3 regions of the Kitasatospora sp. NPDC001132 genome follow, and region 2 is predicted to be linked to each of the others. Evidence: riboswitches for the same ligand, from Rfam matches in the RefSeq annotation. Region 2 holds a riboswitch; each other region holds the start of a gene.

Region 1 (9,739 bases), on a different contig from region 2:
GAAGGAGGAGACCCACACGGCCCCCACCAGCTCGTACAGCCCCACCGCGCCCAGGACCAGCGCGCTGCCCCGCACCGCCGTCCACCGCCCGAGGAGCGCCGCCACCAGGAGCAGCGCGGCGGCCACCGGCCGGGAGAGCAGCTCGGCGTAGGTGCCGTACGAGCCGTCCCAGGAGAGCCGGTTGGCGACCCGGCCCGCGGTGGCCGCCCAGGCCACCAGCGTGGCGCCGGCCACCGCGCCGGCGAGCATCGGCGCGACCAGCGCCAGCAGCCGCCCCGCCGGCGAGGCCCCGGTCAGCCCGAGCCGCACCCGCAGCCCGTACACCGCCAGGCCGAGGAGCTCCCGGGTGACCGCCAGGCGGCCGCCCTCCGCCGTCGTGTCGGCGAACACCTCGGCCAGTTCCTCGCCGCGCTCGCGGCGGTACCGCTCCGGGTAGAACCGGAGCGCGGTCCGCAGCGCCACCGAGGGCCCCGCGCCGATCGCCGGTGCGCTCACGAGAGGCCTCCCCCCGCCGCGGGCCGCCCCTGCGACCCCGCCCCGCCCGGCAGCACCGACCGGATCTTGGCCAGTCGGCGCTCGGCCTCGGTGGCGACCGCCCGCAGCCGCTCCGCCTCGGCGGCCAGCGCGTCCCGGCCGGCCCCGGTCAGCGCGTAGCTGCGCCGGGCCCGACCGTCCACCACCTCCTCGGCGGCGACCTCGATCAGGCCCTGGCCGAGCAGCCGGTCGAGCGCCCCGTAGAGCGTGCCGGTGCGCATCTTGACCCGGCCGTCCGAGATCGCGGCGACCTCCTGGATCAGCGCGTAACCGTGTCTCGGCGCGTCGGCCAGGGCGGTGAGCAGCAGCAGCGTGGGCTCCTGCATGGAGCGTTCTGTCATACGACTACATATATCGCCAACCTACCTATAGGTCCAGGGCCGGGCCCGTCCGCCACAATGTGCCCATGCCGACCGAGGACCTGCTCGCCGCCTGGACCGCCCTGCTGCACCGCTGCGGCGCCGCCGTCGACCCCGAGCCGTACGGCCGGGAGCTGCTGCGCCGCTGGTCGGAGCCGCAGCGCAGGTACCACACCGTCGCGCACCTGCGCGCGGTGCTGCGGCACGTCGACGAGCTGGCCGGGCACGCCGCCGACCCGGAGGCCGTCCGCCTCGCGGCCTGGTTCCACGACGCCGTCTACCGGCCGGACCGCACCGAGAACGAGGAGCGCAGCGCCGCCCTCGCCGTCCGCGCGCTGACCGCCGCCGGGCTGCCCGCCGAGCGGGTCGCCGAGGTCGAGCGCCTCGTGCTGCTCACCGTCGGCCACGACCCCGCCCCCGGCGACCGCAACGGCGAGGTGCTCTGCGACGCGGACCTCGCCGTCCTCGGCGGCACCCCCGAGGCGTACGCGGCGTACGCGGCCGCCGTCCGCGAGGAGTACGGCTTCGTCCCCGCACCGGACTTCACGGCCGGCCGGGCCGCCGTACTGCGCCACCTGCTCGCCCTGCCCGGGCTCTACCGCACGCCCGCCGCCCGCGAGCGCTTCACGGCGGCCGCCCACGCCAACCTGGCGGCCGAGCTCGGCGCCCTCTGACACGAGCCCGCCCGCACGCCCGCACGCGCCCCAGCAGCCGGCTCCCCCCGCACGCGCGCGCCCGTCGGCCGCGCCGCGCGGCCTAGGAGAGCTCCCCCACCGGAGCCACCACCGCGCCCTGCTTGCCGCACACCCATTGCGGCTCCGGCCCCAACTCGGGCTCCACGCTCAGCGCGTGCGGATCCCCGTCGGCCGCGCAGTCGGTGCACAGCGGCCAGCGGCCGTACGCCTCCAGCAGCGCGTCCTGGACGTCCTGGGCGACCAGTCCGAGCACGTAGTCGGTGCCGTCGGGCCACTGCTCCAGCCACCAGCGGCGGTGGGTCACGGCCTGCTCCACCAGCGAGACGACGGCGGCGTCCGCCACGTCCCGCGCGGTGAGGTCGGCCAGGATCAGTGCCCGCGCGTTGTGCAGGGCGGTCTCGATGTCGTCGGCAGCCATCCGTCCATCCTCTCCTCAACTCCCCCGAACGCCGAAACGCCGTGTGGGCGGCCCCCCGAAGGGAGCCGCCCACACGGACGGGGAACCAGCCGATCCGATCGAAGCGATCAGGATCAGAAGTCCATGTCACCGCCCGGCATGCCGCCGCCGGCGGCCGCGGCGGCCTTCTCCGGCTTGTCGGCGATGACGGCCTCGGTGGTGAGGAACAGCGCCGCGATGGAGGCGGCGTTCTGCAGCGCGGAGCGGGTGACCTTGGCCGGGTCGATGATGCCCTCGGCGACCAGGTCGACGTACTCGTTGGTGGCGGCGTTCAGGCCGTGACCGGCGGGGAGGTTGCGCACCTTCTCCACCACGACGCCACCCTCCAGGCCGGCGTTGGTCGCGATCTGCTTGATCGGGGCCTCCAGCGCGACCTTGACGATGTTGGCACCGGTGGCCTCGTCGCCGTCCAGCTCCAGCTTGTCGAAGGCGACACCGGCCTGCAGCAGGGCGACGCCACCACCGGCGACGATGCCCTCCTCGACGGCGGCCTTGGCGTTGCGGACGGCGTCCTCGATGCGGTGCTTGCGCTCCTTGAGCTCCACCTCGGTGGCCGCGCCGGCCTTGATGACGGCCACGCCGCCGGCCAGCTTGGCGAGGCGCTCCTGGAGCTTCTCGCGGTCGTAGTCCGAGTCGCTGTTCTCGATCTCGGCGCGGATCTGGTTCACGCGGCCCGCGACCTGCTCGCTGTCGCCGCCACCGTCGACGATGGTGGTCTCGTCCTTGGTGATGACCACCTTGCGGGCGGTGCCCAGCAGGTCGATGCCGGCGCTCTCCAGCTTCAGGCCGACCTCCTCGGAGATGACGGTGCCACCGGTGAGGATGGCGATGTCGCCGAGCATGGCCTTGCGGCGGTCACCGAAGCCCGGGGCCTTGACGGCGACGGACTTGAAGGTGCCGCGGATCTTGTTCACGACCAGGGTCGACAGGGCCTCGCCCTCGACGTCCTCGGCGATGATGACCAGCGGCTTGCCGCTCTGCATGACCTTCTCCAGCAGCGGGAGCAGGTCCTTGACCGAGCCGATCTTGGAGTTGGCGATGAGGATGTACGGGTCCTCGAACGTCGCCTCCATGCGCTCCAGGTCGGTGGCGAAGTAGGCGGAGATGTAGCCCTTGTCGAAGCGCATGCCCTCGGTGAGCTCGAGCTCCAGGCCGAAGGTGTTGCTCTCCTCGACGGTGATGACGCCTTCCTTGCCGACCTTGTCCATGGCCTCGGCGATCAGCTCGCCGATCTGGGTGTCGGCGGCGGAGATGGAGGCGGTGGAGGCGATCTGCTCCTTGGTCTCCACGTCCTTGGCCTGGGCCAGCAGCTGGTCGGAGACGGCCGCGACGGCCTTCTCGATGCCGCGCTTCAGGGCCATCGGGTTGGCGCCGGCGGCGACGTTGCGCAGACCCTCGCGAACCAGGGCCTGGGCGAGCACGGTGGCGGTGGTGGTGCCGTCACCCGCGACGTCGTCCGTCTTCTTGGCGACCTCCTTGACGAGCTCGGCACCGATCTTCTCGTACGGGTCCTCGAGCTCGATCTCCTTGGCGATGGAGACACCGTCGTTGGTGATCGTGGGGGCGCCCCACTTCTTCTCCAGCACGACGTTGCGACCCTTGGGGCCGAGCGTGACCTTCACTGCGTCGGCGAGCTGGTTCATGCCACGCTCAAGGCCGCGGCGAGCTTCCTCATCAAAGGCGATGATCTTGGCCATCAGAAGTGGTCCTCCGGGACACGGTCGACTGCTCGGACCAAGGGGTGCCCGCGACGGACGGCCCTGGTGCGCGGAGGTCCATTCCCCTGCCGCTCCCGGGGGCCTCACCGACCCGGTCCGCTGTCACTCTCACACTGTGAGTGCTAACGCCAATGATTAGCACTCCGGGTGGTCGAGTGCAAGCCCAATCGGCAATCCGCGAGCCGCCGCGGGAGCCGCCCGGGAACGCCGACGGGCCCGTGCGACACGCGTCGCACGGGCCCGTCGAGAAGCGAGAGGTCACCAGCCGTGGGGCCGCGCCGAGCTCCTGGAGCCGGAAGGGGTCAGACCGCCGCGCGGACCATGTCCGCCTGCGGGCCCTTCTGTCCCTGGGAGATCTCGAACTCGACCCGCTGGCCCTCCTCGAGGGTGCGGTAGCCGTCCATCTGGATCGCGCTGTAGTGGACGAAGACGTCCGCACCACCGTCGACCGCGATGAAGCCGTAGCCCTTCTCCGCGTTGAACCACTTGACGGTGCCCTGAGCCATTCCGAACTCCCCTAGTGCTGTGCTGGCCCTTCACGCGCCCGCAGGTCGCGGGCCCGGGTTGGTTGAAGGCCGGCCCGGGGAACCCCCCCTGGGCGCAGCCGTGCACGCCGCAACCCTCCGCACAGGACGCCAGGCGGCCTCCGACGAGCGGGTGATTGCGTCGACCGCCGCTGAATGTATCCGGATCGACGCCCTCTGCAACAGGCCCAACCACCGGTAATTCCGGTACGGCGTCAAGGGACAGGACGGACCGAATCGGGATGTTCTCGGCATTTCACGCCGGACATAGCGGACGAATTACCCAAATGCCTGCGGTAATTCTGACATCTGCCTGACAGGTTTCACGGGCCGGTCTCATCGGCCGGACGCCCCGGGCCGAGCACTGCGGGGCCGAACGAGCACTGCGGGGCCGAAAGGGAAACCCTGTTCCCAGCCGAGCGACACTCTACTCCGACTCGACCCGGAAATATTCCCGCAGGAATGCGAGCGGTCGCCCGCGCATACGGACAGCGGAATTCCGTACGCGCGGGCGACCGCGGGTTCTCTCGCGGGCTCAGCAGCCGCCGGCCACCGCCGGGATGATCGAGATGCTGGCGCCGTCCTCGATCCCGGTCGCCAGGCCCTCGGCGAAGCGCACGTCGTCGTCGTTCACGTACACGTTCACGAAGCGGCGCAGCTTGCCCGTGTCGTCCAGGATGCGGGCCGAGATGCCCGCGTGGTTCTTCTCCAGGTCGGCGACGACCTCGGCCAGGGTGGCGCCCTCGGCGGTCACCTCGGCGGCGCCGGAGGTGTAGGTGCGCAGGATGGTGGGGATGCGGACGTTGGCGCTCATGACTTCTCCTTGCGGGGGGCGGATGGTTCAGGCGGACACGAGGCCGGCGGCGCGGAACGAGTCCAGCGTCGGGCGGATGGCGGCGGTCATCCCGGCCTCGGAGACGGCGTCCAGGGTCTTCAGGCCGTCGCCGGTGTTGATCGCGACGGTCTCCTTCGACGGGTCCAGCTGCCCGGTCTCGACCAGCTTCTTCAGCACGCCGACGGTCACCCCGCCCGCGGTCTCGGCGAAGATCCCCTCGGTCCGCGCCAGCAGCCGGATCGCCGCCACGACCTCGGCGTCCGTGACGTCCTCCACCGCGCCACCGGTGCGGCGGGCGATGTCCAGCACGTACGGGCCGTCGGCCGGGTTGCCGATCGCCAGCGACTTGGCGATGGTGTCCGGCTTGACCGGCTTGATCACGTCCCGGCCGGCCTTGAACGCGGCCGACACCGGCGAGCAGCCCTCGGCCTGGGCACCGAAGATCCGGTACGGCCGGTCCTCGACCAGGCCCAGCCTGATCAGCTCCTGGAGGCCCTTGTCGATCTTCGTCAGCTGCGAGCCCGAGGCGATCGGGATCACGATCTGCTCCGGCAGCCGCCAGCCGAGCTGCTCGCAGATCTCGTACGCCAGCGTCTTGGAGCCCTCGCCGTAGTACGGCCGCAGGTTCACGTTGACGAAGCCCCAGCCCTCGCCGGCCGGATCGCCGATCAGCTCCGAACAGAAGCGGTTCACGTCGTCGTAGTTGCCCTCGATGCCGACCAGCTCACCGCCGTACACCCCGGCCATGACGACCTTGCCCTGCTCCAGGTCGTGCGGGATGAACACGCAGGACCGGAACCCGGCCCTGGCCGCCGCCGCACCCACCGCGCCGGCCAGGTTGCCGGTGGAGGAGCAGGACAGCGTGGTGTAGCCGAACGCCCGGGCCGCCTCGATCGCGCACGCGACCACCCGGTCCTTGAAGGAGTGCGTCGGGTTCCCGGAGTCGTCCTTGACGTGCAGCTGGGCGGTGAACCCGAGCTCCCGGCCCAGGTTGTCCGCCTTCACCAGCGGGGTCCACCCCGGGTTCAGGTTCGGCTTCGAGGCCACGTCCGCCGGAACGGGCAGCAGCGGCGCGTACCTCCAGATGGAGGCCGGACCGGCCTCGATCCGCTTGCGCAGCTCCTCGGCGCCCTCGCTGCCGAACTCGTAGGCGATCTCCAGCGGGCCGAAGCACTCCAGGCAGGCGAAGCTGGGGCCGAGCGGGAAACGGGTGCCGCACTCGCGACAGGACAGCGCGGTGGCGGGGCCGAGGTCGACGGAAACTGGTGCGGCGGTGTCGATAGCCATGATGGCGAGGCCTCTCTCCTCATCTTCCCCGTGGCGCGGTCGCGCACGGGCCGGAATTGGCACCTGTCCCGCCGGAGCCTGTCGACGACAGCCGCGCGAGAAGGTTGCCGGGACGTCAACGGGCCGTTCCCTCAGTCCCTCTGGATGAGCTTGTGAAATTGTGGTGCTGCTCAACGGCGACCCCGGCGTGCGAAGGTCCGACCGCTGTACGAAGACTGTATCCGAAGGCGCCAATCCTGAACGGGACCGTCCGCCACGCGAGATGACAGATTCCACCGACCCCGCCGAGGAGACCTCCGTGCCCGCCGAACCGACTCCCGAGCTCCTCCCGCAGGCGGCATCCTGGCTCCACCGCCGCTCCTGGAGCGCGGCCGACCGGCCGGTCCGCACCCTCCTCGACGCCAAGGAACGCACCGGCCGCACCGTCAGCGTGGTCCTCCCCGCCCTGGACGAGGAGGCCACCGTCGGCGACATCGTCCGCACCGTCCGCCGCGAGCTGATGGAACGCCTCCCGCTCGTCGACGAACTCGTCGTCGTCGACTCCGGCTCCACCGACGCCACCGCCGCCGTCGCCGCCGAGGCAGGCGCCAGGGTGGAACACCGCGACCGGATCCTCCCCCGGCTGCCCGCCGTCCCCGGCAAGGGCGAGGTGCTCTGGCGCTCCCTGCTGGTCACCCACGGCGACATCGTCTGCTTCGTCGACGCCGACCTGCGCGAGTTCGACCCGGCCTTCGTCTCCGGCATCGTCGGCCCGCTGCTCACCGACGAGTCCATCCAGCTGGTCAAGGCCATGTACGACCGCCCGCTGGAGTCGGACGGCGCCGTCCTGCCCGCCGGCGGCGGCCGGGTCACCGAACTCGTCGCCCGCCCCCTGCTCAACCTCCACTGGCCGGAACTCGCCGGCTTCGTCCAGCCCCTCGGCGGCGAGTACGCGGCCCGCCGCTCACTGCTCGAACGGCTGCCCTTCCCCACCGGCTACGGCGTCGAACTCGGCCTGCTGGTCGACGCCCTGGAAGTGGCAGGCCTCGACGCCCTGGCCCAGGTGGACGTCGGCGTCCGGCACCACCGCCACCAGGACGGCCAGGCCCTCGGCCGGATGGCCGCCACCATCTACCGGACCGCCCTGGAACGCCTCGACCGCACCCACCGCCTCAAGGCCTCGGCCGACCTCGTCCACCCCCACCTCACCCAGTTCACCCGCGACCCGGAAACCCGCGCCTTCACCGCGCACACCCACCCGGTGACCGCCCTGGAACGCCCCCCGATGCACACCGTGCCGGAATACGCCACCCGTCATTAGGGGCCTGTCCTCGAACCCGCGTCCGCGGGGCGACGCCGGGGGTTCGAAGACAGGCCCCGCGGGTTTGCCACGCCGAGCCCCCGGCAAGATGCCAACCATGGGCGATCTCACGACCAACCGTTCGAACGCGACCGGCACCGCCCCCGTCCTGGTGGCCTCCAACCGGGGACCGGTGTCCTTCAGCACCGCCGACGACGGCACGCTGACCCTGCGGCGGGGCGGCGGCGGCCTGGTCTCCGGCCTCTCCGCCATCGAGGACCCGAACGCCGTCTGGGTCTGTGCCGCCCTCGACGACTCCGACCGCAGAGCCGCCGCCGGGGCCCCCCGCGGCCGCCTCGACCTGGCCGGCCACGCGGTCGGCGGCCAGGCCGTACGGATGCTGGACCTGGACCCGCAGACCTTCGCCCGCGCCTACAACGGCGTCGCCAACTCCACCCTCTGGTTCGTCCACCACCTGCTCTACGCGACCCCCACCGCCCCCGCCTTCGACGCCGGCTTCCGCACCGAGTGGGCCGCCTACCAGGCCTACAACGAGGCCTTCGCCGAAGCCCTGGCCGCCGAAGCCGCCCCGAACGCCGCGGTGCTCGTCCAGGACTACCACCTCTCCCTGGTCCCGGCCCTGCTCCGGGAGGCCCGCCCCGACCTGCGGATCGGCCACTTCTCGCACACCCCCTGGGCCCCGCCCGAGTACTACCGGCTGCTGCCCGACGACGTCGCCCGGGCCGTCCTCACCGGCATCCTGGGCGCCGACCGGGCCGGCTTCCTCACCGAGCGCTGGGCCCGCGCCTTCGCCGCCTGCTGCGCGGACCTCCTCGGCGCCGGCGTCGACCACGACGCGCTCTCCGTCACGCTCGACGGCCGCACCACCCGCCTCGGCGTGCACGCCCTCGGCGCCGACGCCGACTTCCTGCGTGAGCGCGCCCACCGCCTCGACGTCGACGAACGCCTCGCCGCCCTCCGCGCGGCCGTCGGCGACCGCCGCACCATCGTCCGGGTCGACCGCACCGAGCTGAGCAAGAACATCGTCCGCGGCCTGCTGGCCTACCGGCACCTGCTCCGCACCCGCCCGCAGTGGCACGACCGGGTGGTGCACATCGCCTTCGCCTACCCGTCCCGCACCGACCTCGCCGAGTACCGCGACTACACGGCACGGGTCCGGGAACTCGCCGAGGCCGTCAACGCCGAATTCGCCACCCCCACCTGGCAACCGCTGATCCTGCACGTCGACGACGACTTCCCGCGCTCCCTCGCCGCCTACCGGCTGGCCGACGTCGCCCTGGTCAACCCCATCCGCGACGGCATGAACCTGGTCGCCAAGGAGGTCCCCGTGGTCTCCGACCGCGGCTGCGCCCTCGTCCTCTCCCGCGAGGCCGGCGCCCACGCCGAACTCAAGGACGACGCCCTCACCGTCAACCCCTACGACGTCGTCGCCACCGCCGACGCCCTCCACGCCGGCCTCACCATGAGCCCGGAGGAGCGCGCCGACCGCACCAAGCGCCTGGCGGCGGCGGCCACCGCACTCCCCCCGCAGCAGTGGTTCCTGGACCAGCTCAACGCGCTGTGAGCGCGTCCCCCAAGGCCCCCAACAGCTCCACCACACCCTCCGGCCCGGCGACCACCAGGTCCGCCCGGTCGGCCAGCTCCCGCACCGGCGCGTCCCCCACCGCGCCGGCGCACACCAGCACCCCCGCGACACCCTCGCCGCGCAGCTTCTCCACCGCGGCGAAGGCCGCCACGTCCCCCAGGTCGTCCCCCGCGTAGAGCACCGAACGGGCCCCCCGCTCCCGCAGGAAGCCGGTCAGCGCCGCCCCCTTGTCCACCCCCGGCGGCCGCAGCTCCAGCACCAGCCGACCGGGCTCCACCACCAGCCCGTACTCGGCCGCCAACTCCCCCACCGGCGCCCGCAACAGCTCCAACGCCTCCTGCGGCGCCGCCGTCCGCCGGGTGTGCACGGCCACCGCCCGCCCCTTGTCCTCCACCCACGTCCCCCCGGGCGCCCCCACCCGCTCCAGCACCCCCGGCAACTCCTC
Region 2 (9,739 bases):
GAGCCCTTCGGCAACGGCTTCGGGGACTGGAACGTGGCCTGGACGGAGTGGGTCAAGCACAGCGCCTCCGGACAGCCCGTCAGCACCACCTCACCGGCCTCCCAGGCCCCCGCCGCGGGGATGATCCGTCCGGAGCTCTGACGGGACCGTCAGAGCTCCGGGTAGGCCAGCCGCAGCGCGGTGTCCACGGCGGCCAGGGCGTCGGCGTGGGAGACGCCCAGGCGGTGCGCGCGGGCGGCGTACTCGGCGGCGGCCTCGGCGGCCAGCCGGTGGGCGGCGTCCCCGGTGGCGGCGATCAGCGTGCCGCGCCGGCCGTGGGTCTCCACAACGCCGTCCGCCTCCAGCTCGCGGTAGGCCCGGGCGACCGTCCCGGCGGCCAGCCCCAGCTCCTCGGCCAGGGCCCGGACGGTGGGCAGCCGCAGCCCGGTCGGCAGTTCGCCGGAGCGGGCCCGCTCGGCGATCTGGGCGCGGATCTGCTCGTACGGGGGAGTGGCCGAGGCGGGGTCGACGGAGAGCTGCACGGGGGCTCCTGGTGACGCGGGCGGGTACGGGAAAGCCCGAGGGCCGCCGACCAGAAGAACTCTGGTCTGCGGCCCTCGGGGTGACTCGGTGGTGCCTACGGGATCAGTGGTGGCCGTGGCCGCTGGTGATCTCGTGGTGCTCCTCGGCGGTCGGCTTGGGGATCTGGCTGCCCTCGCCGTAGAAGCCGCGGGAGAGCTTGGCCCGGGTGCGGGTGAGGACGCCGGCCTTGCGGGCCACGCCGTTCTCGTCCGTCTGGGCCGGCAGCTCGACCGGCTGGTTCTGGTCGTGCGCGGTGAGCTTGTACAGGTCCTGCTGCGGCAGCTGGGCGTGCACCTCGATGAACTCGCCGTGCGGCAGGCGCTTGATGACGCCGGTCTCGCGGCCGTGCAGCACCTTCTCCTTGTCGCGGCGCTGGAGGCCGAGGCACCAGCGCTTGGTCACGATGAAGACCACGACCGGGACGACGAAGAAGCCGACGCGGACGAAGTAGGTCACCGAGTTGATCGACAGGTGCAGGTGGGTGGCGAACAGGTCGTTGCCACCGGCCATCAGCAGGATCAGGTAGAGGCTGATCCAGGCGGCACCCAGGGCGGTGCGGACCGGGGCGTTGCGCGGGCGGTCCAGGATGTGGTGCTCGCGCTTGTCACCGGTGATCCAGCCCTCGATGAACGGGTAGGCCGCGATCGAGACCAGGACCAGCGGGAAGATCGCCAGCGGGACCATGACACCCAGGTTGAGGGTGTGGCCGCCCCAGACGCTGATCTCCCAGCCCGGCATGACACGGATCAGACCCTCGGAGAAGCCCATGTACCAGTCGGGCTGGGCGTCCGTGGAGACCTGGTCCGGACGGTACGGGCCGTACGCCCAGATCGGGTTGATCGTGGCGATCGCCGAGACGACGGCGATGAGGCCGAACACCAGGAAGAAGAAGCCACCGGCCTTGGCCATGTAGACCGGCATCAGCGGCATGCCGACGACGTTCTTCTCGGTCTTGCCCGGGCCCGCCCACTGGGTGTGCTTGTGGTAGAAGACCAGGATCAGGTGTGCCACCAGCAGGCCGAGCATGATGCCCGGGATCAGCAGCACGTGGATGGTGAAGAACCGCGGCACGATGTCGTGGCCGGGGAACTCGCCCCCGAACAGGAACATCTGGACGTAGGTGCCGATCAGCGGGACGGCGAGGATCGCGCCTTCCATGAAGCGGATACCGGTGCCCGACAGCAGGTCGTCCGGCAGGGAGTAGCCGAAGAAGCCGTCGAACATGCCCAGGACCAGCAGCAGGAAGCCGAAGACCCAGTTGATCTCACGCGGCTTGCGGAACGCGCCGGTGAAGAACACGCGCATCATGTGGACGAGCATCGCGGCCACGAAGACCAGGGCGGCCCAGTGGTGGATCTGACGGATCAGCAGACCGCCGCGGACCTCGAAGCTGATGTCCACCGTGGAGGCGTAGGCCTCCGACATCGGGATGCCCTTGAGGGGCACGTACGAGCCCTCGTAGACGACCTCGGCCATCGAGGGCTTGAAGAACAGCGTCAGGTAGACACCGGTCAGGATGATGATGACGAACGTGTAGAGGCAGATCTCGCCCAGCATGAAGGACCAGTGGTCCGGGAAGATCTTCCGCAGGTTGGCCTTGGCGAGGGAGTAGATCCCCAGCCGGCCGTCAGTCCAGTCAGCCGCGGCTTCCCACTTGTTGGCGGGCTTCTCACGCGTGCTGGAGGGCTTGGCGGCACCGGTCGTGGTGCTGCTCGCGCTACTCATCGAGCACGCTCCCAGTAGCTCGGGCCGACGGGCTCATCGAAGTCGCCGGTGGCGACCAGGTTGCCCTTCTCGTCAGTGATGATCTTCAGCTGCGGCAGCGGGTGGCCGGCCGGGCCGAAGATGACGCGGGCGCCGTCCGCCAGGTCGAAGGTCGACTGGTGGCAGGGGCAGAGCGCGTGGTGGGTCTGCTGCTCGTACAGGCTGATCGGGCAGCCGACGTGGGTGCAGATCTTGGAGTAGGCCAGGATGCCCTCGAAGCCGAGGTCCTTGGACTTCTCGTCCTTGATGTCCTCGGGCGCGATCCGGACCAGCATCAGGGCGTCCTTGGCGATCCGCTGCTGGAAGTCCTCGTCGTGCGTGGACAGGCCCTCGGGCATGGCGAAGGTGAGCGAGCCGACGACGATGTCCTCGGGCTTCATCGGCTGCATGGTGTTCATGTTGATGAGCGCCAGCGGCTTGGTCTCGGTCGCCTCCTTCCAACCGGTCTCCTTGAGCTTCTTCTCGGGAAGCGGGCCCAGGTCACGGAGCAGGACCACGCCGGAGAGCGGGACCAGCGCCATGGAGCCGATCAGGGTGTTGCGGATCATCTTGCGGCGGCCGAAGCCGGACTCGGCGGCACCGGTCTTGAACTGCTCGATGACGTCCGCGCGGACCTCGTCGGAGGCCTCGATCGGGTGACGCTCGGACGGCATCTCGACGTCCGACATCAGGGTGCGGGCCCAGTGGACCGCGCCCGCGCCGATCATGAACAGCGCCACACCCAGGGTCAGGCCGAGCGCGAAGTTCAGCGCGCTGACGTGACCGAGCGGGAAGATGTAGACGATCTTGTCCGGGTCGATGGCCACGTACGAGGCGATGAAGCCGACGGTGGCGAGCATCGAGATCACGAACATCAGCGAGACCTGGCGCTCGGCGCGCTTGGCGGCCCGCTCGTCGATGTCGGTGCGACGGGGCTCGTGGGCCGGCAGGCCCGGGTCGGCGAACGGGCTGCCGTGGTCGGCCACCTCGCCGGCGGAGCCGTGCGGCTCCGGGAGCTTCTCTTCTGACATGTCGTGGCTCATGACTTCTTGGCCTTGGTGGTGTGGGCGGCGACCCAGATCGCGACCGCGATGAGCGTGCCGAGGCCGAAGATCCAGCCGAACAGGCCCTCGGTCACCGGACCGAGGCTGCCCAGGGTGAGACCGCCGGGGTTGGGCTCATCGTTGGTGGTGTGGCGGACGAAGGCCACGATCTGCTTCTTCTGCTCCTCGGGCATGGTGGTGTCCGGGAACGACGGCATGTTCTGCGGGCCGGTCTGCATGGCCTCGTAGATGTGCTTGGCGTCCACGCCCTCCAGCGACGGGGCGTACTTGCCCTTGGTCAGGGCACCACCCTGGCCGGCGAAGTTGTGGCACTGGGCGCAGTTGGTGCGGAACAGCTCGCCACCCTTGGAGATGTCCTCGGGGTTGGTCGAGGTGAACTGCTCCTCCGTCGGGGTCACCGGGCCGGGACCGAGGGAGGCGACGTAGGCGGCGAGCTGGTCGATCTCGGCCTGCGTGTAGATGTTCTTCTTGCGCGGGACCTGCGCGCCGGGCTGCTGGGCGGGCATGCGGCCGGTGCCGACCTGGAAGTCGACGGCGGCGGAGCCGACGCCGACCAGGCTCGGACCGTCACTGCTGCCCTGGCCGTTCAGGCCGTGGCAGGAGGAGCAGCCCACGGCGAAGAGCTTCTTGCCCTCATCGATCGCGAGCGACTGCGCGGCGACGTCGGCCTGCGCCTTGTCGGCGGGCGCGAACGCGGCGTACAGCCCCCCGGTTGCCGCCAGGGCGAGAAGTAGGACGACCAGCGCCGCCAATGGGTGGCGCCGTCGTGCGGAGAGCTTTTTCACGGAATAACCCCGGTGTCAGGATCTGGTCGACTGGTGGGTGCACCCGGCGGCCGGTCTGGCCGGCACGAGGCTGCCTGTCTAGGGCTGCGCGCGCGGTCGGTCGGTGGGAGCGTCGGCACCGGCAGAAGCGGCCCGTCGCCGGTGAGGGCGGGGGCCGCAGCCGGTGGCCAGCGACCTGATCAGCTGGTTACTTGATCAGGTAGATGGTCGCGAACAGGCCGATCCACACGACGTCGACGAAGTGCCAGTAGTACGACACGACGATCGCGGCGGTGGCCTGCTCGTGCGTGAAGCGCTTGGCTGCGTACGTCCGTCCCAGGACCAGCAGGAAGGCGATCAGACCACCCGTCACGTGCAGCCCGTGGAAGCCGGTGGTCAGGTAGAACACCGTGCCGTACGGGTCGGAGGACAGCGAGAGGCCGTCCTTCTTGACCAGCTCGGTGTACTCGAAGACCTGGCCGCCGATGAAGACCGCGCCCATGGCGAACGTGAGGATGAACCACGCCCGGAGCTTCTTCACGTCACCTCGCTCGGCGGCGAACACGCCGAGCTGGCAGGTGAGCGAGGAGAGCACCAGGATCGTGGTGTTGACCGACGAGAAGGGCACGTTGAGGGCGTGGGCCTTCTCGGTCCAGAACTCCGGCCCCTTGACGGAGCGGAGCGTGAAGTACATCGCGAAGAGGGCCGCGAAGAACATCAACTCGGAACTGAGCCAGACGATCGTTCCGACGCTGACCATGTTCGGCCGGTTGACCGATCCGTGCGCGTGCCCGGTTTCTACTGCTGTTGCTGTCGCCACGACGGACATTATGTCGGTCCCTTATTCCGTCTTCACGTCGGGGGGTGTCCCTCGGAGTGTCCGGTGCGTGCGGTATGCCCGCTTGGGGGGCGGCGCCGGGTCCGGACGGGGGCTGAGCAGCGGCGTGTCCCTTTTCTGATGGTTCCTCGGAGGGGCCCGCGACCCCGTTGCCCGGTGCGTCGTTGCACGGCCGGAGCAGCCGCAGGAGGTAGGGGACGGGACCCGGGGTCGGCCGTACGGGTGGACCGGACGGGATCGGGTGACGGACCGTCCTCCGGGTGGGTGAGCCGGGGTGCGGCCCGGTTGGCCGGGAAGCTGCACGAGGAGGACTCGGCGGGGGTGATCGGGAGTAGCATCCGGATCAGGCGAACGTGGTCCGGATCACACTTGAGGGAGCAGGGCCCATGGCGTACACGACCGATGAGATGCTCACCGTCCTCGTCTACAGCGACGACCGCAACACCCGCGAGCAGGTGCTGACGGCGCTCGGCCGCCGGCCCGCCGAGGACCTTCCGGAACTGACCTACCTGGAGTGCGCGACCACCCCCGCGGTGCTCAAGGCACTGGAGAAGGGGGGAGTGGACCTCTGCGTGCTGGACGGTGAGGCCGTTCCGGCCGGGGGGCTGGGCCTCGCGCGCCAGCTCAAGGACGAGATCTACGGCTGCCCGCCGGTGCTGGTGCTGATCGGCCGGCCGCAGGACTCCTGGCTCGCCGCCTGGAGCCGGGCCGACGCGGCCATCTCCCACCCGGTGGAGCCGGTGGCGCTGGCCGAGGCGGCGGCCACCCTGCTGCGGGCGCGACTGGCGAAGCGGACTCCGGCAGTCCGCTGAAGGCGGCCCGGCAACTGGAAAGGACAGGGGTAGAAGCGGAGGCTTCGCTCGATAGGCTGGCTCCATCCGTACGGACGTCCCCCCGTAGTGGGGAACCGACAACAGCTGGAGTCAGCCATGGTGAACGTGAACCCTGCGAACGGCGGTAGCGACCCCGCGCAGGTGGTCCGCACCTGGCCGGACCTCCTGGCGGCGCTGTTGCGGGGGGAGGACCTCGACCGCTCGTCCACCGCGTGGGCGATGGACCGGATCATGAGCGGCGAGGCGTCCCCCGTACAGGTGGCCGGGTTCATGATCGCGCTGCGGGCCAAGGGCGAGTCGGTCGAGGAGATCGGCGGCCTGGTCGACGCGATGTACGCGCACGCGGAGCCGCTGGACATCCCCGGCCCGGCGGTGGACATCGTCGGCACCGGCGGCGACCGGGCGAAGACCGTCAACATCTCCACCATGTCCGCGATCGTCGCGGCGGCCGCCGGCGCCAAGGTGGTCAAGCACGGCAACCGGTCGGCCTCCTCGAGCAGCGGCTCCTCGGACGTGCTGGAGAAGCTCGGGGTGGCGCTGGACCTCTCGGCCCGGCGGGTCGCCGAGGTGGCCGAGGAGGTCGGGCTCACCTTCTGCTTCGCGGCGAAGTTCCACCCCTCGATGAGGCACGCCGCCACCGCGCGGCGCGACCTCGGGGTGCCGACCTCCTTCAACATCCTCGGCCCGCTGACCAACCCGGCCAAGGTCACCGCGCACGCCATCGGCTGCTTCGACACCCGGCTGGCCGGACTGATCGCCGGGGTCCTGGCCGAGCGGGGTGCGACGGCGCTGGTCTTCCGCGGCGACGACGGACTGGACGAGCTGACCATCACCACCACCTCTCAGGTCTGGCTGGTGCGCGAAGGGGCGGTCACCCGGACCGCCTTCGACCCGCGGGACGTCGGCATCGAGCTGGTCGGCATCGAGGCGCTGCGCGGGGCGGACGCCTCGTACAACGCGGAGGTCGCGCGGCGGCTGCTGGCGGGGGAGCACGGGCCGGTCCGGGACGCCGTCCTGCTGAACACGGCGGCGGCGCTGGTCGCGCTCGACCTGCGCGACGCACCGCTCGCCGAGCAGTTGGCGGCCGGCATGGAGCGGGCCGCCAGGGCGATCGACTCCGGCGCGGCCCAGGACCTGCTGCGGCGTTGGTCGGAGGCCACCAGCCGGATCTGACACGGCAGTTGACGGGGCCCGCGGGAACTCCTCCCGCGGGCCCCTCACGCTGTCCGGATGCCGGACGCCCGTTTGACCGCCCGATGGGCGCGGCCTAGAGTCTTCGCCAGGTCATGAGTGACAGCGCGAAGCCCCAGCTTGCTGTCCGGCAACCCTCCGTCCGTGGCGGGGTGCCCTGGGTGAGGACCGGGTCGTCACGGCAAGCCGTCCGTGCGACAAGCGCGGACGCCGGACGAATGACACTCCCGGGGTCCCTTACCCCTTGAAGGAGTGCATCCCCATGTCCCCCGTCGCCACCGAAATCTGCGCCCCGCTCGCCGTCCTCGGCACCGACGTCCAGGTCCCGCTCGCCAGCGGTGAGAAGGTCGGCTACGCGGCACTCGACTACGCGGCCAGCTCGCCGGCGCTCCAGCGGGTGTGGGACGACGTCGCCGCCTACGCGCCGTACTACGGCAGCGTCCACCGCGGGGCCGGGTACCTCTCCCAGCTGTCCACCGACCTGTTCGAGCAGAGCCGCCGCACCGTCGGCGAGTTCCTCGACCTGCGGGAGGGCGACCAGGTGGTCTTCACCCGGGCCACCACCGACTCGCTCAACCTGCTGGCCGCCGCCGTTCCGGCCGGCACCCGGGTGTTCGCCTTCGAGACCGAGCACCACGCCTCGCTGCTGCCCTGGGCGCACGCCGGACTGGACGTCACCTACCTGCGGGCGCCGCGCTCGCGGGCCGAGGCGGTGGCCGCGCTGGACGCCGCGCTCGCCGAGGCACCCGAGGGCCCCAAGCTGCTCTGCGTCACCGGCGCCTCCAACGTGACCGGCGAGCTGTGGCCGGTCGCCGAGCTGACCGGGACCGCGCACCGGCACGGCGCCCGGGTGGTGCTGGACGCCGCCCAGCTGGCGCCGCACCACCGGGTCTCGGTGCGCGAACTGGACGTCGACTGGATCGCCTTCTCCGGCCACAAGATCTACGCGCCGTTCGGCGCCGGGGTGCTGGCCGGCCGGGCGGACTGGCTGGACGAGGCCGAGCCGTACCTGGCCGGCGGCGGGGCGACCCGGACGGTGGCCCGGGCGGCCGACGGCTCGGTGGCCGTGCAGTGGCACACCGGCCCGGCCCGGCACGAGGCCGGCTCGCCGAACGTCATCGGCGCCTACGCGATCGCCTCGGCCTGCCGGGCGCTGACCGAGGCCGGCTTCGACGCGCTGGAGGCCCGCGAGCGGCAGCTGGTCGCCCGGCTGACGGCCGGGCTGGCCGCGATCCCGCAGGTCAAGGTGCTGAACCTGTTCGGGGCCGACTCCGCACGGGTGGGCGTGCTGTCCTTCGTCGTCCGGGGCTGGAACAGCTCGCACTTCTCGGCCGCGCTGTCCGCCGAGTACGGCATCGGGGTGCGCGACGGCCTGTTCTGTGCCCACCCGCTGGTGCGCACGCTGCTCGGGGACGAGGACGTCGCGCCGTCCGAGTGCGGGGCGCCCGAGTCCTCGCTGCCGGGCGAGCGCAGCCTGAACGCGATCCGGGTGAGCTTCGGCGCCGGGACGCCGGACGAGCACGTCGACCGCTTCCTGACCGCCGTCCGGGAGCTGGTCACGGACGGTGCGGCGTGGAACTACCGCAACGAGGGCGGGCGTTGCGTCGCCGACTCTCGGCGCGAGGGCTGACCGCTACTCGTCCAGGCCGAGGGCGAAGGCGGCCTCCAGGTCGTGCTGGGAGTAGGTGCGGAAGGCGATCTGGGTCTCGGTGTGGGCCACGCCCGGGACCTTGTTGAGCCGGCCCGGGATGACCTCGGCCAGGTCGTCGTGCCGGCGCACCCGCACCATCGCCACCAGGTTGTAGCCGCCGGTCACCGAGTAGACCTCGCTGACGCCCTCGATGGCGGCGATGGACTCGGCGATCTCCGGGATGCGGTCGACACTGGTCTTGATCAGGACGATGGCGGTGATCACAGTTCGGGCTCCTTTGTGGGGTGCCGCCAGCGTATCGGGCGTCGGCGCGGTCGTCTCGGGGGGTGGCGGACCGCGGTACAGGCGTAGAGGAACCCGGCCGAGAAGCCGATCACGTGGACCAGGTAGGCCACCCCGGGGCCGGCCGAGTGCACCGACCACCATTGCAGGGCGAACCAGAGGCCGAGCACCAGCCAGGCGGGGAAGCGCAGCGGCAGGAAGAGGAGCAGCGGGACGAGGGTGGTCACCCGGGCCCGGGGGTGGAGGCGTAGATAGGCACCGAGGACGGCCGCGATCGCCCCGGAGGCCCCGATGAGCACCCGGGTGGAGTTCGGCGAGTGCGCCTCGGCGAGCGCGAAGCCGTACGTGGTCAGGCTGCCGGCGGCCAGGTAGAAGAGGACGTACCTGGCCCGGCCGAGCCGCCGTTCCACGGTGGGGCCGAAGACCTGGAGGAAGAGCAGGTTCCCCAGCAGGTGCAGCCAGCCGGCGTGCAGGAACAGCCCGGTGAGGACGGACAGGGCCGGGTGCTTGCCCGGGGTCGGGGCGGCCGGGCAGCCGGGGGCCGGGTCGGGGGCCTCGGCCAGCTGCTCGGCGGTCAGCGGCCGTCCGGCCAGCACCTCGGCCGGGACGGCGCCCCAGCGCTGCTCGTACCGCTGCTCCGAGCAGACCCGGGCCTGGCCGGTGCCGTACAGCGGGTTGAGCCCGGCGGCGGGGCCGAGCAGGAAGACCAGGGTGTTGAGGGCGATCAGGGCGTAGCTGACCACCGGGACGGGCACCGCCGGGCGGCCGGCCCGGGCGGCGGTGTGGTCGGGGACCGCGAGCGCCATGCGGCC
Region 3 (9,739 bases), on a different contig from region 2:
CGTCCTGGTGGCTCTGGCCGAACACGAGGACTCCGGGGTGCGCCAGCGGACGGCCATCGCGCTCGGCGGCTTCGCCGACGGGCCGCCCGACGGGCCGGAAGTCCGCGCGCTGGTCGCCCTCACCCGGGACGCGGACCCGGACGTACGCGACTGGGCGACGTTCTCGCTCGGTTTCCAGTCCCGGGCCGACACCCCGGCGGTCCGGGCCGCCCTCTGGGAACGGACGCGGGACTCCGATCCGGACGCCCGCGCGGAGGGCATCCGTGGCCTGGCGCGGCGGCGCGACCCGCGCGCCGCCGCGCTCCTGCGCGAGCTGCTGGCGGACCCCGACGGCGCCGAGGTGCTCACCTTCCGGGCGGCCGAGATCCTGGGCGCCCCCGAACTGCTGCCGCTCCTGGAGGACTACGCCCCGGACGACCACGGGGTCGCCGAGGCCGTCGCCGCCTGCGATCCGGCGCGCAGGGCCCGGCACGACGAGGCCGCCTGGACACTGGTGCGCACGCTGGAGCGGCTGCGGCCCGAACTGGCGCCCGCGGTCTGGGCGACCCGCTGCGAACCCGGCCTGACCCTCGGCCTCGGCAGCGGCCCCGACGCACCGGTCTACGACGTCGCCGCACTGCTCGCGCGGGCGGACGGCGATCCCCAGCGGGCGGCCGAACTGGTGGGCGGTGACCACCCGTTGGCAATCGGCCGCTGAGCACTCCTGACGAAAGTGCCGGCAGCGGGGCGAGGTCGGCCACGTCATCGCGGGCGAAACCCGGCGACGTCGGCGACCTTCCCCGGGATACTGGTCGCCCATGGATGAGGTCGAAGTCGTCGTCGCCCATTCCGAGCGTGCGACTCTGCGGGTCGGCGACGTGTTCCTGAAGGTGGACGCCGACCAGGCGCGCATCGACGTCGAGGTCGAGGCGATGTCCCTGGCGCCGGTCCCGACCCCGGAGGTCCTGTGGCGCAAGCCGCCCGTGCTCGCGCTCGCCGCGGTTCCGGGGACGACGCTCGGGCGCCTCGGTGGGCCGTCGACCGGGTCGCCGGCGGCGTGGGCCGCGGCGGGCGCCGCCATCCGGAAGCTGCACGACGCGCCGCTGCCGTCCTGGCCGGGACGGGCCGGGCGGAGCATCACCGCGCTGGCGGCGGAACTCGACGACGAGTGCGAATCCCTCGTGACGGACGGCGTCCTGCCCGCCGACCTGGTCACCCGCAACCGCCGGGTCGCCGAGGCCGCACTCCGGCCCTGGTCCCCGGCGTTCACGCACGGCGACCTGCAGATCGCGCACGTCTTCGTCGACGGCGACGAGGTCACGGGCATCATCGACTGGTCCGAGGCGGGCCGGGGTGACGCCCTGTACGACCTCGCCACCTTCACGCTCGGACACGAGGAGCACCTCGACGACGTCATCGCCGGCTACGGCACCGGCACCGGCATCGACGTCGACGTGATCCACGCGTGGTGGTCGTTGCGCAGCCTGCTGGCGGTCCGCTGGCTGATCGGGCACGGCTTCGACCCCTACACACCGGGCTGTGAGGTCGACGTGCTGAGATCCCGGATGTGAAGCCCTCGGTATCCGCCGGCCACCCCCGGAACATCCCGAAGCCGGGAACGTGAGAAGTCGGCCCCGCCGACTTCCTTTGCGCGGGGTGGTGCGCGGCACGGCACAAGGGGCCGTGGGAACGACTGTTCACGGATTCGTGGAGTGCCGCACCCGGGTCCTGGCCCCGGCGTCGAGGAGACGGCAAGGTACCCGGCCATCGAACCGTCCCTGCTCGGCATGACCCGGGACTACGCCGCCTTCGCCTGCCTCTTCGGCGTCCGGGATCTCAGGGACCACTGGCGGCCCGTCGCCGCGGGGGCGGGGCGCGCTCGTGTTCCCGGGCCGGCCTCTGGGGCCGGGCCGTCGGAAGTCAGCGGGCAACCGAACAGACCGGGGCACAGTCGGACCGATTCGGGCGGGATGGGACGATACCTGCCATGTCAAGCACGTCTTCCCTGGTCCGGGTCACCGATGCCCCGCCCGAACCGCTCCGCCGCCTGCTCCTCGACCTCGGCGAGGCCCTGCTCGGCGGCGGCCTGCCCGTCCATGACGTCGAAGAGGAACTCCACTGGCTGGGGCGGGCGTTGGGGGCTCCGGAGGTGCGGGTCGCCGCGCTGACCAACGGGCTGTTCGTGTCGCTGGACGCGGACGGGGCCACCCGGTTCCAGCCGGTCGGCGGCGCGCTGCGGTTCGAGCAGACGGCCGACGTCCTCCACCTGGTGCACCGGCTGCGGACGGGCGAGCTCGACGGGCCCCGGGCGCTGGCCGAACTGGACCGGATCCGGCGGGCGCCGGCCCGCTGGCCCGCGTGGGTGGCGGATCTCGGGGCGCTGCCGGTCGGCGTGGGGGTCTGCCTCTTCCTCCAGCCGGCGGCGGCGAACGTGCTGGCGGCCGGGTTCGGTTCGCTGATCGTGGTGGGGCTGACCGTGCTCGCCCGACGGCTGCCGTACCTGCGGCCGCTGCTGCCCGTCACGGCCGGCTTCCTGGTCGCCCTGCTGGTCCTGGCACTCGCGCGGGCCTCGCTGCTGGAGGGCCCGCTGCGGACGATCGTGGCCACCCTGGCGATCCTGCTGCCGGGCGGGCTGCTGGTCACCGGGCTGTCCGAGATCGCGGCGGGCGCGGCCAGCGCGGGCACGGCCAGGCTGGTGTCCGGCGCGGTCCAGCTGGCGCTGTTCCTCGCCGGGGTGGCCGCGGCCGCGACGGCGATCGGCATGCCGGCCACCGCGCTGGCCAACGTCCAGGTCGCCAAGCCCAGCTGGTGGGTGATCGCGCTGGGGTTGGCGATCGCGGTGGCCGGCGTGGTGGTCAACGTCCACACACCGCCCTCGGCCATCCCGTGGATCGTCGCCGTGATCGCGGTCAGCGTGACCGCCCAGGTGGCGGTGGGGTCGGTGCACGGCGCGGCGATAGGCGGCCTGGCCGGGGCGGTCGCCGCCGCGGTCGCGGCCACCCTGGTGCACTGGCTGCCGGGCGGTCCGCTCTGGCAGGTGCTCTACCTGCCGGCGTTCTGGATCGTGGTGCCGGGCTCCTTCGGTCTGTTGAACACGGCGCAGATAGAGGTCGGGAACGGGGCCCAGTCGGTCCTGGCGGCCGTGTCGGCGGTCTTCGGGGTGTCGATCGGCACGCTGATCGGCGCGGTGATCAGCCGGATCCCCCGCCCCTCCCGCGCCGTGCTGCTGTCCCGGGCCTGACCCGGGGCGGCGGCACCCCGGCCGGGATGGGTGGCGGATTCGGGTCCGCCACCCATCCCGTCAGGCGTGGCGCAGGGCCTCGGTGAGGCGGCGGCCCGCCTCGACGACGGCCTGGGAGAGCTGGGCGCCGGGGTGGCGGGTGAGCCGTTCGATCGGGCCGGAGACCGAGACCGCGGCCACCACCCGGTTGGACTGGCCACGGACGGGCGCGGAGACGGAGGCGACCCCGAGTTCGCGCTCGCCGACGGACTGCGCCCAGCCCCGGCGCCGTACGCCGCTCAGGGCGGTGGCGGTGAAGCGGGCGCCCTGCAGCCCGCGGTGGAGGCGCTCGGGTTCCTCCCAGGCGAGCAGGATCTGGGCGGCGGAGCCGACCTTCATGGGGAGGGTGATGCCCACCGGGACGGTGTCCCGCAGGCCGGTGAGGCGTTCGGCGGCGGCCACGCAGATCCGTACCTCGCCCTGCCGGCGGTAGAGCTGGGCGCTCTCGCCGGTGAGGTCCCGCAGCTGGGTGAGGACCGAGCCGGCCGCGGCCAGCAACCGGTCCTCGCCGGCGGCCGCGGCGAGCTCGCCGACCCGGGGGCCGAGCATGAACCGGCCATGCACGTCCCGGCTGACCAGACGGTGGTGTTCGAGTGCGACGGCCAGCCGGTGGGCGGTGGGGCGGGCCATGCCGGTGGCCGCGACGAGGCCGCCGAGGGTGGCGGGGCCCGCCTCCAGGATCCCGAGGATCGAGGTGACCTTGTCGAGCACGCCGACGCCGCTCGTGTTCTCCATGGGTGGGGTACTCCAGTCTCAAGGCCCGGGAGCAGCGGGTCGGCGCTGCTCACGGCGGCTCCTGGCGGGGAGCCGGGGGGTGGTCAGCGAGGACGGGCCGCGGAAGTCGGCCGATTGCCTGCGCCGGGCACGAGACGGGTACGCGAAAGCGCCGGGGCGGGAAGCGCCCGGGCGAAGGACAGCACAGAGAGCACCGTGTCTCCTCATCTTTCCCGCGCCACATTGGCGACAGGCCGGAGTTGGCACTGATCCCGGACGGCACGGCGCGTACTTCGGACGCCGGGTCGAACGGGGAGTTGCCGGGGCTTCGTAGGGCCGGTCCCTCCACCCCTCTGGATGATTCGCCAGGAACGATACAAGACTCCCCGGGCCCGCTGCCAAGCCCCCCTGCTCTCGACGGCGGGCGGGGCGGGCCCGCTCAGCGGTGGCGCGGCTCCGACAGTCCGGTGCGCGGGGCCGGGTCCGGGCCGCCGGGGGCGGTGGTGTCCCAGGCCCGCAGCGCGGCGAGGGCGGCGGCGCGTTCCGGCGCCGTCGGCCGGGTGCCCTCGGCGCCGAGCAGGTAGTCGGCGACCGGGGTGAGCAGCAGGGTGGCGCCGCCGGCCGGGAGCAGCAGGGCCTCGTCCCACTGGTGCCGGATGACGGTGCGGCGCAGCAGGGTGCCGTGGCGCAGCAGGGTCCCCCCGCGCGGCCGGTGCGCGCGGGTGAGGGTCCGGCGGCGGCGGAGTTCGGGGCCGACCTCGGCCTCCAGGACGGTGCGCACGTCCCGCAGGGAGCCGAGCGGCACGTGCTCGGCGGCGAGGTCGAGCAGGGCGGCGGCCTCCGGGGCGAGCCGGTAGGCGGCGAGGACCGCGGCGGTCTCGGCGGGGTCGAAGGGCTGTCCGGCGAGCTGGGCCACGTCGATCACGTCGCCGGTCAGGAAGGTGCGCGCGAGCCCCTCCTCGGCGAGGGCGATCAGGCATTCCACGTGTTCGTCGGCGGCCAGGTAGGGGCGGACGGGGACGGTGGCGAGGTCACCGGTGAGGGCGGCGGTGGCGACCCGCACCTGGTACCAGGGGTCGAGCAGCGGGTCCTCGGCCGGCCAGCGCAGGGTGACGGCGGTGTGCCGGGGCCGCTCGCCGAGCAGGGTGACCTCGACGGACTCCACCGGGTGGTCGGTGACCAGACGGTTGACGGCCTGCCAGAGCGTCGCCTCGGTGGGGCTGACGAGGCTGAGCCCGCCCAGCGGCCGGGGCAGGTCCGGCGGGTAGTAGCCGGCCAGGGGGAGGTCCCGGATCGGGCGGACACCGGTGGCGTCGGCGAGGTCGCGGGCGACCCGGGCGTAACACTCGGCCCGGTCGCGGGCGCGCTGCAGCTCGGCCCGGGCGTGCCCGCCCATCCGCACGCCCTCGCGGGAGAGCGCGGCGAGCACCAGGTACGGGAGGTGGCGGTCGGCGCGGGCGCGGTGGAGCAGTTCGGCCGGCCCGGCGGCCGGGTCGACGTCGAGCAGCCGGTGGAGCAGGTCGCTGGTCAACGGGTCGGTGCCGAACGAGGCGGTGTCGGGCCGGTCGGTGTGCATCAGGTCGGTGTCCATGGGCGTCCGCCTCCGAGAGCCGTGGGGGCGCCCGGGCGGCGGCCGGGCGGCCGGGGACGTGGCGGGTCCGACGGCCGGGGCCTGGCCGGCGGCGGGTGCCACACCACCGATTGTGGTGACGGCCGATCAACACCGGATCACCACCGGGTCGACGATCTCTCGACACCACGCCCGGTGGCGTGGGTTGATAGGGGCTCATCAAATCGGGGGACGGCACGTGCGCGGGCGGGGGCGAGCACATGAGGCGGGCAGGTGCAGTCATGGATGAATTCCGGTTCTCGGTGCTGGGACTGATGAGAGCGCAGCGCGGCACGACCGCGCTGAAGGTGGGCAGCCCCCAGCAGCAGGCGATGCTGGCGGTGCTGCTGCTCCGGCCCGGGCACGGCGCGAGCGCCACCGACCTGATCGACGCCCTGTGGGGCGAGGAGCCGCCGGGCACCGCGATGACGACGGTGCGCACGTACGCCTGGCGGTGGCGCAAGGTCCTGCACGGAGAGGAGCCGGACGCGCCGACGGTGCTGACCTCGGTCGGGGACGGCTACCGGCTGGTGCTGCCCAAGCACGCGGTGGACGCGGCGCAGGCGGAGGAACTGGCGGGGCAGGCCGAGCGTACGGCGGCGGCCGGGGAGCCGCAGCAGGCGCGCGACCTGCTGAACGAGGCGCTGGAGCTGTGGCAGGGCGAGCCGCTGGCGGGCATCCCCGGCCCGTTCGCGCAGCGCCAGCGCCAGCGGCTGCAGGAGCTCCGGCTGACCCTGCTGGAGGAGCGGATCGCGCTGGACCTGGCGCTGGGCCGCTACTCCCGGTGCATTCCGGAGCTGACCTCGCTGACCACCGAGCACCCGCTGCACGAGCGGGCCTACGGGCTGCTGATGCGGGCGCTGTACCAGGCCGGACGGCAGGCGGACGCGCTGGCGGTGTTCCGGGGCGCGCGTCAGCTGTTCCTGGCCGAACTGGGCGTGGCGCCGGGGGCGGAGCTGGACCTGCTGCACCAGCGGATCCTGGAGGGCGACCCGTCGCTCGCCGCCCCGGCACCGGCCGTCGCGCCGCGGTCGGCCCCGCCCGTCTCCGTGCCGCCGGCCTCCGTCCCGCCCGGCTCCGGAGCGGCGGAGCCCGGCGCGCCCGGCGCCGAGTCGTCGGACCCGCGCGCCAAGGCCCGGGCGGCAGCGGACGCACCCGTCGCCCCGGCCGGGAGCGGCGCCCCCAGACCGGCCCAACTTCCGCCAGACGCCGCGGACTTCACCGGACGTACGGCGCTGGTCGAGCGGCTGGGCGGGGCCCTCGGCGCACCGGGCCAACAGGCGCTGGCGATCGCGACCGTGGTCGGCATGGGCGGGGTCGGCAAGACCGCGCTGGCCCTGCACGTCGCCCACCGGGTCCGCGACGCCTACCCGGACGGGCAGCTCTACGCGGACCTGCGGGGCGCCGACGCCACCCCGGCCGATCCGGAGGCGGTGCTCTGCGGCTTCCTGGTGGCGCTCGGCGTGTCGGCCGACGCGGTGCCGGACGGCCTGGACGCCCGCTCGGCGCTGTTCCGCTCGGTGGTGGACGGCCGGCGGCTGCTCCTGGTGCTCGACAACGTCCACGACACCGCGCAGATCAGACCCCTGCTGCCGGGCGCGGTCGGCTGCGCGGTGCTCACCACCAGCCGCACCCGGCTGTCCGGCCTGCCCGCGACCGTCCAGGCCGACCTCGGCGTCTTCGAGCCCGAGGAGGCGCTCGAACTGCTGGGCCGCACCATCGGCGCCGAGCGGCTGGCCGCCGAGGCGGAGGCCGCCCGGGAACTGCTGCTCATGTGCGGGCACCTCCCGCTCGCGGTGCGGATCGTGGCGGCCCGGCTGGCCGCCCGGCCGAGCTGGACGGTACAGACGCTGGGCCGCCGGCTGGCGGTCGAACGCCGCCGGATCGACGAGCTGCGCATCGGCGACCTGGAGGTCGCGGCCGCCTTCGAGCTGAGCTACCGCCAGTTGACACCCGCCCAGGCCAGGGCGTTCCGGCTGGCCGCCTCGGTGGACGGCCCCGACCTCGGGCTGCAGGCCGCGGCCGCCCTGCTGGACCTGGACGAGTACGACGCCGAGGACCTGCTGGAGGCCCTGGTGGACGTGGCGATGATGGAGTCGCCGTTCCCCGGCCGCTACCGCTTCCACGACCTGCTGCGCGCGTTCGCCCGGCGCCGTCCGGACGATCCCGGCGCGGCCGTGGCGGCCCGCGACCGGATGCTGGACCACCTGCTGGCCACCGCGTGCACGGCCTTCCAGCACGCCGTCCCCGGGGACCCGGCGGCCGGGGCGCTCGGGCCGGCCCGCGGTGCGGGCGTCCCGCTGGACGGCCCGGACGGGGCGCGGGCCTGGGCCGAGGCGGAGGGCTCGGGGGCGATCGCGCTGGCCGCGCAGGTGGCGGGCTGGACGATGACGAACGACGGCACCGAGGGTTCGGCCCCCGACCCGCTGGGCGCCGCGATCGACCTGCTGATCGCGCTCACGCCGTTCCTCCTCGCCCCGCCCAGCCGCCAACTGGCCACCACCGCCGAGGCCCTGGCCGCCGCCGCGGCCCATCGCGCCGACCACCGGGCAGCTGGCCGGGCGCACTTCCTCCGCGGCAACGTCGCCCTGGCCACCACCCGGCTGGAGGAGGCGGAGGCCGCCTCCCGGCTGGCGGTGGCCGCCTCCCGCGAGGCGGGCGACACGGTGATCCTGCGCCAGGCGCTCAACGACCTCGGCCTGGTCTGCCAGTTCCTCAGCCGCTACGACGAGGCCGTCGGGCACTACGACGAGGCACTGCTGCTGGCGCGCGAACTCGGCCACCGCTCCGGGGCGCTGGTGACGACGGTGAACGCCGCGCTGGCGCGGGTGCGCAGCGGGCGGGCCGCCGAGGCGGTGCAGATCTGCCACGAGGCGCTGGCCGAGCTGCGGACCCGCAACGACGATCCGGGCCGGGCGTACACGCTGTACGTGCTGGGGCTGGCGCTGCACGGGCTGGGGCGGCACGAGGAGGCGGTCACCTGGTTCGGCGAGTGCCTGGCGGTGGCCTCGGCGGCCGGTCTGCGGGCCCGGGCCGGGCACGCCCGCTACCGGATGGCGGACAGTCTGCGCTCGCTGGGCCGGACGGACGAGGCGCTGGAGCACGCCGGGCGGGCGCTGGAGCTGTGCGAGGAGCTGGGCGCCGAGCGGGACCAGGGCCACGCGCTGGTGGTGCTGGGCCGGACGCTGGCCGACCTCGGGCGGGAGGCCGAAGCGGATGTCCGGCTGCGGGAGGCGCACCGGATCTTCGTGCGGCTGGGGCTGCCCGAGGCGCGGGAGGTGGCGGGGCTGCTGCCCCTGGGGGAGGGTTCGGCCGCGTCGGGTCGGTCGTTGCCGGGTGGGCGGCGGGCCGCCGACCGGCTGTCCTCGGGCTGCTGAGGAATCGATCCTGCGGGCGGTTTCCTCGCTGAGCTCAGGAGCCGGTGCTGCTCCAGGAGCCGGTGCTCAGGAGCCGGTGCTGTTCCAGTCGCCGGTGCTGCCGTGCCCGGTGCTGGTGGGGGTCGGGGTCGGGGTGGGCGTCGCGTCGCCGCTCACCACCGCCGCCGTCCCGCTGTCCACCGTCTCCGCCACGGCCGCCGTGGCGGAGAGGCCGGCGCCCAGGGTGAGGGCCACGCCGAGGCCGACCGTGAACAGCCGGAGGCGGGTGCGGGTGGTGGCCGGACGCTGCGTCATCTCTGCTGCTCCCTTGGCTCGCTTCCCTGGTGGGAAGGGGTTCCGTCGTGGTGTGGCACCAGTCTGGCCGGGAGCGTTCAACGGCCGATCTACGGCCGAGCACCGGTGATCACCAGGCATCGCCAGGGATCACCGGTGCCCGGCACCGCCCGATCCGGCGGCTCAGGCCGCCGAACGGATCTCCAGGGTGCAGCACTTCACGCTGCCGCCGCCCTTGAGCAGTTCGCTGAGGTCCATCCCGATCGGCCGGAAGCCGCGCTCCCGCAGCCGCGCCGCCAGGCCGACGGCCGCCTCCGGGAGCACCACGTGCAGGCCGTCGCTCACCGCGTTGAGGCCGAACACCCCGGCGTCGGCCCCGTCCACCAGCAGGGCGTCCGGGAACAGCCGGCGCAGGACGGCGCGGCTGCCGGCCGAGAAGGCCTCCGGGTTGTACATGATCTCGTCGCCGTCGAGCACGGCGAGCGCGGTGTCCAGGTGGTAGTAGCG

Evidence for each region. A riboswitch is a leader RNA that binds a small molecule or an ion and turns the genes downstream of it on or off. The one in region 2 is predicted to bind S-adenosylmethionine.
Region 1: another riboswitch for S-adenosylmethionine. It lies ahead of thrC (threonine synthase); the one in region 2 lies ahead of ACWDBE_RS04605 (aminotransferase class V-fold PLP-dependent enzyme).
Region 3: another riboswitch for S-adenosylmethionine. It lies ahead of ACWDBE_RS03275 (IclR family transcriptional regulator); the one in region 2 lies ahead of ACWDBE_RS04605 (aminotransferase class V-fold PLP-dependent enzyme).

What each region holds. Positions count from the first base shown of each region.
Region 1 covers NZ_JBSFKF010000030.1:38,105-47,843, reverse strand. The annotation lists gene ACWDBE_RS30350 (hypothetical protein) at 1-495, opposite strand, end outside; gene ACWDBE_RS30345 (PadR family transcriptional regulator) at 492-875, opposite strand; gene ACWDBE_RS30340 (HD domain-containing protein) at 941-1,567, shown strand; gene ACWDBE_RS30335 (hypothetical protein) at 1,650-2,006, opposite strand; gene groL (chaperonin GroEL) at 2,120-3,742, opposite strand; gene ACWDBE_RS30325 (cold-shock protein) at 4,066-4,269, opposite strand; gene ACWDBE_RS30320 (MoaD/ThiS family protein) at 4,823-5,101, opposite strand; gene thrC (threonine synthase) at 5,129-6,409, opposite strand; SAM riboswitch class I at 6,426-6,560, opposite strand; gene ACWDBE_RS30310 (glucosyl-3-phosphoglycerate synthase) at 6,672-7,709, shown strand; gene ACWDBE_RS30305 (alpha,alpha-trehalose-phosphate synthase (UDP-forming)) at 7,807-9,273, shown strand; gene otsB (trehalose-phosphatase) at 9,260-9,739, opposite strand, start outside.
Region 2 covers NZ_JBSFKF010000003.1:42,079-51,817, reverse strand. The annotation lists gene ACWDBE_RS04645 (Ig-like domain-containing protein) at 1-141, shown strand, start outside; gene ACWDBE_RS04640 (GntR family transcriptional regulator) at 150-521, opposite strand; gene qcrB (cytochrome bc1 complex cytochrome b subunit) at 625-2,286, opposite strand; gene qcrA (cytochrome bc1 complex Rieske iron-sulfur subunit) at 2,283-3,335, opposite strand; gene qcrC (cytochrome bc1 complex diheme cytochrome c subunit) at 3,344-4,153, opposite strand; gene ctaE (aa3-type cytochrome oxidase subunit III) at 4,341-4,961, opposite strand; gene ACWDBE_RS04615 (response regulator) at 5,357-5,782, shown strand; gene trpD (anthranilate phosphoribosyltransferase) at 5,900-6,976, shown strand; SAM riboswitch class IV at 7,086-7,204, shown strand; gene ACWDBE_RS04605 (aminotransferase class V-fold PLP-dependent enzyme) at 7,257-8,624, shown strand; gene ACWDBE_RS04600 (Lrp/AsnC family transcriptional regulator) at 8,628-8,909, opposite strand; gene ACWDBE_RS04595 (rhomboid family intramembrane serine protease) at 8,906-9,733, opposite strand.
Region 3 covers NZ_JBSFKF010000002.1:245,972-255,710, forward strand. The annotation lists gene ACWDBE_RS03260 (HEAT repeat domain-containing protein) at 1-697, shown strand, start outside; gene ACWDBE_RS03265 (phosphotransferase family protein) at 798-1,550, shown strand; gene ACWDBE_RS03270 (threonine/serine exporter family protein) at 1,967-3,220, shown strand; gene ACWDBE_RS03275 (IclR family transcriptional regulator) at 3,281-3,994, opposite strand; SAM riboswitch class I at 4,195-4,337, opposite strand; gene ACWDBE_RS03280 (hypothetical protein) at 4,413-5,564, opposite strand; gene ACWDBE_RS03285 (AfsR/SARP family transcriptional regulator) at 5,825-8,959, shown strand; gene ACWDBE_RS03290 (hypothetical protein) at 9,026-9,253, opposite strand; gene ddaH (dimethylargininase) at 9,416-9,739, opposite strand, start outside.